Regions from separate parts of the Streptomyces sp. NBC_00414 genome, predicted to be linked through region 3. Evidence: riboswitches for the same ligand, from Rfam matches in the RefSeq annotation. Region 3 holds a riboswitch; each other region holds the start of a gene.
The links. A riboswitch is a leader RNA that binds a small molecule or an ion and turns the genes downstream of it on or off. The one in region 3 is predicted to bind cyclic di-AMP.
Positions count from the first base shown of each region.

Region 1: another riboswitch for cyclic di-AMP. It lies ahead of OHS59_RS26185 (LysM peptidoglycan-binding domain-containing protein); the one in region 3 lies ahead of OHS59_RS18150 (C40 family peptidase).
Region 2: another riboswitch for cyclic di-AMP. It lies ahead of OHS59_RS12765 (M23 family metallopeptidase); the one in region 3 lies ahead of OHS59_RS18150 (C40 family peptidase).

Region 1 is NZ_CP107935.1:6,018,492-6,021,710, reverse strand. It holds gene OHS59_RS26190 (CocE/NonD family hydrolase) at 1-642, shown strand, start outside; cyclic di-AMP (ydaO/yuaA leader) riboswitch at 1,126-1,290, shown strand; gene OHS59_RS26185 (LysM peptidoglycan-binding domain-containing protein) at 1,294-2,025, shown strand; gene OHS59_RS26180 (HAD family hydrolase) at 2,019-2,900, opposite strand; gene OHS59_RS26175 (FAD-dependent oxidoreductase) at 3,121-3,219, opposite strand, start outside.
Region 2 is NZ_CP107935.1:2,979,878-2,983,096, reverse strand. It holds gene OHS59_RS12775 (M16 family metallopeptidase) at 1-138, shown strand, start outside; gene OHS59_RS12770 (M16 family metallopeptidase) at 135-1,523, shown strand; cyclic di-AMP (ydaO/yuaA leader) riboswitch at 1,770-1,924, shown strand; gene OHS59_RS12765 (M23 family metallopeptidase) at 1,938-2,723, shown strand; gene OHS59_RS12760 (GntR family transcriptional regulator) at 3,012-3,219, shown strand, end outside.
Region 3 is NZ_CP107935.1:4,231,068-4,234,286, forward strand. It holds gene pcrA (DNA helicase PcrA) at 1-1,088, opposite strand, end outside; cyclic di-AMP (ydaO/yuaA leader) riboswitch at 1,676-1,848, shown strand; gene OHS59_RS18150 (C40 family peptidase) at 1,856-3,013, shown strand.

The DNA.
Region 1 (3,219 bases), 1.8 Mb from region 3:
GACCGGGTGGTTCCCTGGGAACCGGGCTCTACGGAGGAGGTGCTTTTCGAGCTGAACGGCATCGGCCACGCCTTCCCTCCCGGCCATCGCATCCGGCTCGCCGTCTCCTCCGCGTACTGGCCGTGGATCTGGCCCCAGCCGGGCTCGGAGGCGGGCTTCACCCTCACTCCGTCGGGGAGCGTCCTGGAACTCCCGCTCCGCGCGCAGGAGTCGGACCCCTCCATCGCCTTCGCGGAACCGGAGCAGTCGGCTCCGCTGGGTGTGAACTTCCCCGCCACGCTGGACGATCCGCGCCCCGAGCGCCTCGTGGTCCGCGATGTCGCCAAGGGTGAGTGGCGTCTCGAAGTGGATCCGCGATACGGCGGCACACGCGTCTATCCGGACGGGCTCGAATTCACCGAGGACGCGCTGGAGACGTACACGATCAATGAGTCCGATCCGTTGTCGGCGCGCGCCCGGTCCGACTGGTCCGTCCGGCTGCACCGACCGGAAATGCCCTGGGACGCGAGCGTCGAGTCGCATTCCGAAATCACCTGCGACGAGGCGGACTTCATCACCTCGAACGAAGTGATCTGCAAGGACGGTGACGAGGTGATCTTCCACCGCACCTGGGAGAAGCGGATTCCGCGTACGGCGGGATGAGTTCACGCGCTCCACGAACGACCGGCGCTCATTCACGGTGAGGCCCGCGCCCCCCGGTGAATTCCAGGAGTGCGGGCCTCACCTGTGCCCGAGCTGTGACCACCTGCGACGCCTGATCGTCCGGCGTCCACAGAAGATGGCGTATCACCTTTCTTACGGACATTATCCCCTCAATATGGGGCGTAAGTCGCCGTAACATCCCGAAGACATCCGACTTGCCCGAATTGGAGAACCGTTTCCTTAATCCCCCATCTGCGTCCGTGAATTGGGTCACGCCTGCCCGAAGTGATCGTTTTGTCGGTTCCGTCGACTTCCCTTCACGGAAAGCAAGTTGAACTTTGCCTTCCGTTTTGATCAAGGGATATCCGCCCGACAAGGCAGGCCATGGCCGCCGCTGCGCGAATTCAGGGCTTGTTCACTGCATGTGCTCTCGCATACGTTCACGTCACTCCGGACGGATCGCCTAATCCTGCCGCCGCCCGGAAAACCCAGCCACCCATTCACTCGCGTACGGCAGGAGCGGGGGACCCAGGTAAGCCGCCGGTCCGGATATCGGAACGGCTAGGGGTGAAGTCGCGCACACCACGCGACCGGGCATCTCCCGCCCGAACCCGACAGCTCACCTCGCAGGCGCCGGAGAGGAAATTCGCCATGCCCGCACGAGGCAAGCACCGCCGTCCCGGAAACAGCACCCTCATCCGTGGCATCGTCGCCGCCGGAACGGGCGGAGCCGCACTCGCGCTCCCCCTCGTGGGAGCCACCGGCGCCCACGCCGCGCAGCCCGTCCAGGCGGCGCAGGCCGCTCCGAACGCGGTCCCGCAGGTCTCACTGGTCACGTACAAGGTGGTCAAGGGCGACACGCTGTCCAAGATCGCCAAGGCGCGCACCACGGGCGACTGGAAGAAGCTCTACAAGGCCAACCGCGCGGTCATCGGCAACGACCCCTCGGCCATCCGCCCGGGCCTCAAGCTGACCGTGGGCACCAAGAACGGCCGGACCCCGGCGAAGACCGCCAAGGCGACCACGGCGTCCGCCGTCACCCCGGCCGCCGCGACGACCTACACGGACGACCTCGACGGCTGGATCAAGCAGTCGCTGGACGTCATGGCCCAGCAGGGGATCCCGGGCAGCTACGACGGCATCTACCGCAACATCATCCGCGAGTCGTCGGGCAACCCGCAGGCCATGAACAACTGGGACTCCAACGCGGTCGCCGGTACGCCGTCGAAGGGGCTCCTCCAGGTCATCGACCCGACCTTCACGGCGTACCACGTGACCGGTACGTCGCTGGACCCCTTCGACCCGGTCGCCAACATCACGGCGGCGTGCAACTACGCCGCCGCGCGGTACGGCTCGATCGACAACGTCTTCGGAGCCTACTGACCGACGCCCGAGCGGGCTCCCGGACCGGCCTGTCGGCCGACGAGGGGGCCCGTCCGGCCGGTCCCGGCGCCGGAGAACATGCGCTCCAGGACCACCGCGATGCCGTCGTCCTCGTTCGAGAGGGTGATCTCGTCGGCGACGGACTTGAGTTCTGGATGGGCGTTGGCCATCGCGACCCCGCGCGCGGCCCAGTCGAACATCGGGATGTCGTTCGGCATGTCCCCGAAGGCGATGGTCTGCGCCGACGTGAGGCCCAGCCGGCCGGCGGCGAGCGCGAGACCCGTCGCCTTCGTGATGCCGCATGGCTGGAGTTCGACGGTACCGGGCCCGGACATCGTCACGGTGGCGAGCGAACCGACCGCTCCACGGGCGGCCGACGCCAACTCGTCGTCGGAGAGCAGGGGGTGGCGCAGCAGCACCTTGCTGATGGGCTGCGTCCAGAGGTCGTCGCGCCGCAGCACCCGTACCGCCGGCAGCGTCGGGTGGGGCATCTCGTAGCCCGGCTCGATGAGCGTGAGACCGTCGACACCGTCCTGGTCGACGGCCGCGTACACCTCGCCGACCTCCGCCTCGATCTTGCCGAGAGCCACCTCGGCCAGCTCACGTTCGAGCGTGACGGACCACACCATGCGGTCCGCGCCGGCGTCGTACAACTGCGCGCCCTGTCCGCACACCGCGAGCCCCTGGCTGCCCAGTTCGTCCAGCAGCGGGCGTACGCGCGGCGCGGGGCGCCCCGTCACCACGAGGTGCCGGGCGCCTGCCCCGACCGCCATCGCCAGTGCGGCACGCGACCGGTCCGAGAGGGTGTCGTCGCCTCGCAGGAGCGTCCCGTCCAGGTCAGTGGCGATGAGTGAATATGCAATCGGGGGGGCCATGATCAGAGAATACGGACCGAATCCCCCAGCGACTCGACGGGAACCGGACGTCGTCCGACACCTCGACCACCCCACGCGTCGTCGCGTGTCCCAGCAGGCCCCGGGAGTTCAGGCCGATCCCATGACATATCGGCCACTCCACCGACCCGATTCACGCCCCTCTCCCGACCGCCCGCGTACGCCCGCGCGCGCTCCCATCGAGTGCGCCCGCGCCCCGGTTTCAGCGGTGCCGTCCCGCCAGATGCCGGACCAGCCGCGGTGAGGCGAACTCCGTCCCGCACACGAACCGCATCACCGGACCGTACGAGGCGGCCGCCGG
Region 2 (3,219 bases), 1.3 Mb from region 3:
GTCCAGGAGGTCGCCAAGGCCCGCCTGCGCCCCGACAACCGCGCGGTGCTGGTCTACGAGCCGGTCGCCGCCGAGGAGACCGACGCCCCCGGGACCGACGCCGCCGCTGACAACACCGACGAGGAGGCGGCCAAGTGACCGAGCTCGCCACGATGGAGTTCCACCCGCAGCCCCAGGCCGGCGAGGCCAGGCCCTGGGCCTTCCCCGCGCCCGAGCGCGGCACCCTCGGCAACGGCCTGACGCTGTTGCGCTGCCACCGCCCCGGCCAGCAGGTCGTCGCCGTGGAGGTGATCCTGGACGCCCCGCTGGAGGCGGAGCCGAAGGGCCTGGACGGCATCGCCACGATCATGGCGCGAGCCTTCTCGGAGGGCACCGACAAGCACTCCGCCGAGGAGTTCGCCGCCGAGCTGGAGCGCTGCGGCGCCACCCTGGACGCGCACGCCGACCACCCCGGCGTACGGCTCAGCCTCGAAGTCCCCGTCTCCCGGCTGCCCAAGGCGCTCGGCCTGCTCGCCGACGCGCTCAGGGCGCCCGCGTTCGAGGACGGCGAGATCGAGCGGCTGGTGCGCAACCGGCTCGACGAGATCCCGCACGAGACCGCCAACCCGGCCCGGCGGGCCGCCAAGGAGCTGTCCCGGCAGCTCTTCCCGGCGGACTCCCGGATGTCGCGCCCGCGCCAGGGCACCGAGGAGACGGTCACCGCGATCGACTCGGCGGCCGTACGCGCCTTCTACGAGAAGCACGTACGCCCCGCCACGGCCACCGCGGTCGTCGTCGGAGACCTCACCGACGTCGACCTCGACGCGCTGCTCGGGGACACGCTCGGCACCTGGACCGGATCGCAGGCCGAGTCGCGTCCCGTGCCCTCGGTGACCGCCGACGACACCGGCCGGGTGATCATCGTCGACCGTCCCGGAGCCGTCCAGACGCAGCTGCTCATCGGCCGCGTCGGCGCGGACCGGCACGACCGTGTGTGGCCCGCCCAGGTGCTCGGCACGTACTGCCTCGGTGGCACCCTCACCTCCCGCCTGGACCGTGTCCTGCGCGAGGAGAAGGGATACACCTACGGCGTGCGGGCGTTCGGCCAGGTTCTGCGCTCCGCCCCGGACGGGACGGGCATCTCGATGCTCGCCATCAGCGGCTCGGTGGACACCCCGAACACCGGCCCGGCGCTCGACGACCTCTGGAAGGTGCTGCGCACCCTCGCCGCCGGGGGTCTGACGGACGCCGAGCGTGACGTCGCCGTGCAGAACCTGGTGGGGGTGGCGCCCCTGAAGTACGAGACCGCGGGCGCCGTCGCGGGCACGCTGGCCGACCAGGTCGAGCAGCACCTGCCGGACGACTTCCAGGCGACGCTGTACAAGCAGCTCGCCGCCACCGGCACCGTGGAGGCCACCGCGGCCGCCGTGAACGCCTTCCCGGTGGACCGTCTGGTGACCGTCCTCGTCGGTGACGCCGCGCAGATCGAGGGGCCCGTCAGGGCCCTCGGAATCGGCGAAGTCAGCGTCGTGGCACCGGAGTAGGTACTGGCAGCAGGTGGGGCCCGGGTGACCGACGAGTCGCCCGGGCCCCTTTTTCATACTGCTGCCCGTACCGCCTTCCTCCCTGATTGTCTGCATTGAGGCGGAAGTTGCCCGTATTGGTGGAGAGGTTGCCTGTCTGCCCTGTGGCGTGCGCTACAAAAGTGTTGATCCGTTTGTCTATTGAAAGAGGCGCCGCTTAGCGTCGGTCCGGCTGTTCGTCAGGCACTGCGCCGCGTCCGCGGCACCGGACAGTCATCGCCGAGTCCCCGCATGGCGCGAGCCAGGGGAGCCGGGGACCCACGTCCCTGGGGTGAATCGGACGCCCTTCCCGAAGGGGGTCCGTAGGAGACCTTCCTGCTCCGAACCCGTCAGCTAACCCGGTAGGCGAGAAGGAAGGAAAGGACCAGCCACTTCATGGCGTTCACCCGCGCCACGGGGAAGCACCGTCTTCCCAGCCGCATGACGCGCACGACCCGCAGGACCGTCGGCGTCGCAGCCCTGGCCACCACCGGTGTCGTGGGCACACTGGCCGCCCCGGCGTTCGCCGCCGAGAGCGAGATCGAGCAGACCGGCCCCCTCCGGGCCGTCACCATGGGTGACTCGGTCGCCCACGAGATCGACGCCCAGGCCGCCGCCCAGCGGCAGGCCGCCGAGCAGGACGCGGCCCGCGAGAAGGCCGAGGCCGCCGCGAAGAAGCGCGCCGAGGAGGCCGCGGCCAAGGCCAAGGCGAGGGCCGAGAAGGAGCGCGAGGCCGAGGCCCGCGCGGCCCGCGAGAAGGAGCGCAAGCGCCTCAACGCCTACACCGCGCCGATCGCCGGCTCGTACGTCTCGACCTCTTACCAGGCCGGCGGCGGCATCTGGTCCTCCGGCAGCCACACCGGCATCGACTTCCACGCCGCCAGCGGCACCGCCGTCCACGCGGTGGGCTCCGGCACCGTCGTGGAGGCAGGCTGGGGCGGCTCGTACGGCAACCAGGTCGTCATCAAGATGACCGACGGCACGTACACCCAGTACGGGCACCTCTCGTCCATCGGTGTCTCGGTCGGCCAGACGGTCACTCCGGGGCAGCAGATAGCCCTCTCCGGGGCGACCGGCAACGTCACGGGGGCGCACCTGCACTTCGAGGCGCGGACGACCGCGGAGTACGGATCCGACATGGACCCCGTCGCGTACCTCCGCGGGCACGGCGTCAACGTCTGACCGCACGGCATCTCTGTACGGACGTACAGCACCGCATCCGCGCGAAGGCCCCGGCTCACCGAGCCGGGGCCTTCGCGCGATCCCGTCGCCTCAGATGGGCCCGTAGGTACCCGTACGACCGCTTCCGGTCACTTCCGCACCGGACGACTGCCTGTTCGGAGACGTGGTGTGTCCAAAAAATATCCATGGATTCCCGGCTGCCTTCGGAATTTCCCGTTCTCTGCAATAGAGTCACCGAACAAGCGTCAATCGACCGCGTTTCGCGGGGATTAAGGCGGAGGTTCGGTCATGCGTATTCCCGCGCGCTCGGTATGCACGGCGATCCGTGACGACATCGTCGCGGGTGTCTACGGGCGCGGCAGCCGGCTCACCGAAGAACTGCTCGCGCGCCGCTACGGCGTCTCGCGGGTCCCCGTGCGCGAGGCGCTGCGCACCCTGGAGGCGGAGGGCTTCGTGGTCACCCGCCGGCACGCGGGCGCGTGCGTCGCCGAACCGA
Region 3 (3,219 bases):
TGCTCCAGCAGGATCGTCGTCGCGTTCGGGTAGTCCTCCTCGAACTGGAGGATGTTGCGGATGGTCGCGCCGCGGAAGGCGTAGATCGACTGGTCGGCGTCACCGACGACGCACAGCTCGGCCGGCGGGAGGTCGCCCTCCGACGGCGGCACGTCCTCGGGGTGCGCCACGGGGTCCGTGGCGCTGCCGACGAGCTCCCTGACGAGGGAGTACTGCGCGTGGTTCGTGTCCTGGTACTCGTCCACAAGGACGTGGCGGAAGCGGCGGCGGTAGTGCTCGGCGACGTCCGGGAAGGCACGCAGGAGGTTGACCGTCGTCATGATCAGGTCGTCGAAGTCGAGCGCGTTCGCCTCGCGCAGCCGCGACTGGTACATCGCGTAGGCCTGGGCGGCGGTCTTCTCGAAGCCGTCGGAGGCCTGGGCGGCGAAGTCCTCCTCGTCGATCAGCTCGTTCTTCAGGTTCGAGATCTTGGCGCTGAAGGACTTCGGCGGGAAGCGCTTGGGGTCGAGGTCCAGGTCACGGCAGACCAGGGCCATGAGGCGCTTGCTGTCGGCGGCGTCGTAGATCGAGAAGGACGACGTGAAGCCGAGCTTCTTGCTCTCTCGGCGCAGGATCCGCACGCAGGCGCTGTGGAAGGTCATCACCCACATCGCGTTCGCCCGCGGGCCCACGAGCTGCTCGACGCGCTCCTTCATCTCGCCCGCGGCCTTGTTCGTGAAGGTGATCGCGAGGATCTCGCCGGGGTGCACCTTGCGCTCGCCCAGCAGGTGCGCGATGCGGTGGGTGAGCACCCGGGTCTTGCCGGAGCCGGCGCCGGCCACGATGAGCAGGGGTGAGCCGTGGTGGACCACCGCCGCGCGCTGGTTCTCGTTCAGCCCGTCCAGGAGCGCGGCCGGGTCCACGAGCGGCCGGGGGGCGCCGTCGCGGTAGAACCCGTCCCTGCTCGGAGGCACGTCGAAGCGCCCGCCGAACAGGTCGTCCGGAGCGTGGTCCGGCTCCTCGTCGTCGGGCGGCGGCGGGGGCTCGTCCTCATGGGCCGGAGGGGGCTGGAGGTCCGCCAGGAAGCTGTCATCAAAGAGGCTGCTCATCGCTCTCCGAGTCTAGGCGCCCCCACTGACACCCCGCCGCCACCCCGGAAACTCGGCGGAATCCGTCCCGGACGACCAGCGGGCAGACCTTCACCCACAATGACGGCCCCGCCACTTTCCGCGACTGCCCGACCGTCCGCCCACCCGACCGTCCGGCCACCCGGCCGACAGGGAACTTCGCCTCGTACATGAGCACCCGGCGGGTGACGTACGTATAACCCGGACGAGACAGGCCGGACACCCCGTCGACAGCCCGTACGCATTGCCCGGATCACCCGGATCACGAGAATCACCCGGATCACCTGGACGCTCGCCCCGCCCCGACAGGTCTGGCCGATTGGCGACCAACCCCTCCAACCACGCGGAGGCGCGTGGAGTTCGCCACTCCACGACACGGCCGCCCCACCCCTGCACCACTCGGGACAACTCGCTGCAGATCGCAATCAATTGACCTCGGCGAGCAGGATTCGAGGCCCAGGTCACGAAAATGTATCGGGCATATCGCACATCAAACTTCACAGGTGCCACACGAATTGGCTAACTTTCGAGTAGCCCGCTCGACCCGCACCGGCGAACAACGCCGGGCCGAGCGGACTCCGCCGAATCCGGCCTGCCCTCGTGGCCTCCGGAACCGGGGACCCAACCGATCCTGGGGTGAATCGGTCCTGCTTCCTCACGGGACGAAGGACCGTAGGGCAAACCTTCCGAAGCACTCGCCCGAACCCGACAGCTAACTCGGTAGGCGGATGACGGAAGGAGACGCCTTCGTGGCGCCACACCGCAAGTCGCGGCCCCCCACCATGGGCGTACGGACGCCGGCCCTCGCCACCGCGGCTCTGACCTCGGTGGCCCTGCTCTCCCAGACGGCGGACGCCTCGCCTGCCGCGGAGCCCAGGCCGAGCACGGAGGAAGTCCAGAAGAAGGTCGACGACCTCTACCAGCAGGCGGGTACGGCCACCGAGAAGTACAACGCGGCCAAGGAGAAGACCGCCAAGCAGCGCAAGCGCGTCGTCACGCTCCTCGACGACGTGGCGCAGCGCGCGGAGAAGCTCAACAGCGCGCGCGAGGCACTCGGGACGTTCGCCACCGCGCAGTACCGCACGGGAGCCTCGGCCCCCGACTCGGCCTCCCTCCTCCTCGCGGACAACCCGCAGGACTACTTCGACCAGACCCAGCTGATGAACCGGCTGACCGCCCGCCAGAAGCAGGCCGTCGACGACTACGTCGCACAGCGGGCCGGCGCGTCGGAGAAGCGGCAGGAGGCGTCCGAGGGCCTGGAGGCGCTCACCACGACGCAGAGCACGCTGAAGACATCCAAGGCGGACGTCCAGCGGAAGCTCGCCGAGGCGCGCGAACTCCTTTCGAAGCTGACCGCCGAGGAGAAGGCCCGCCTCGCCGAGACCGAGCGGAAGAAGCAGGCCGAGGCCCGGCGCAAGGCGGACGAGCTGGCGCGGCAGCAGGCGGCCGACGCGGAGCGCCGCCGCAAGGAGACGGCGGCGCAGGGCACGGGAACCGCCACGGGTACGGGGACGGGTACGGGGACGGGAAGCACGCCGGGCTCCGACTCCACCTCCGGCACCAAGGCGGCCAAAGCGCTCGCCTTCGCCCGCGCCCAGATCGGCAAGCCGTACGTCTGGGGCGCGAGCGGCCCCGGTTCGTACGACTGCTCCGGTCTGACCCAGGCCGCCTGGAAGGCCGCCGGGGTGACCCTTCCGCGCACCACGTGGGACCAGGTCGAGACCGGCACGACGGTCTCCGTGGACAGTGCCCAGCCCGGCGACCTCGTCTTCTTCTACGACGACATCAGCCACGTCGGCATCTACGTCGGCGACGGCATGATGATCCACGCCCCGAAGCCGGGCGCGTACGTCCGCGAGGAGTCGATCTACTACATGCCGATCCACAGCGTGGTGCGGCCGGGCTAGGCGCCCACCCGCATCCGGACGGGGTACGGCACGTGTGTGCCGTACCCCGTCCGCGTTCCGGGGCGGCCCCCGGGCCGGGCCCATAGCACCGTCGCGCGCGCCGCTCCCCCACAACGCGCCCATCGGTCACCCCACCACGCCAAGTCGGTGGCAGCGGGCCCGGATCACGGTCGTACCCGGTCAGCTCATGGCCGAGTGGCACCACT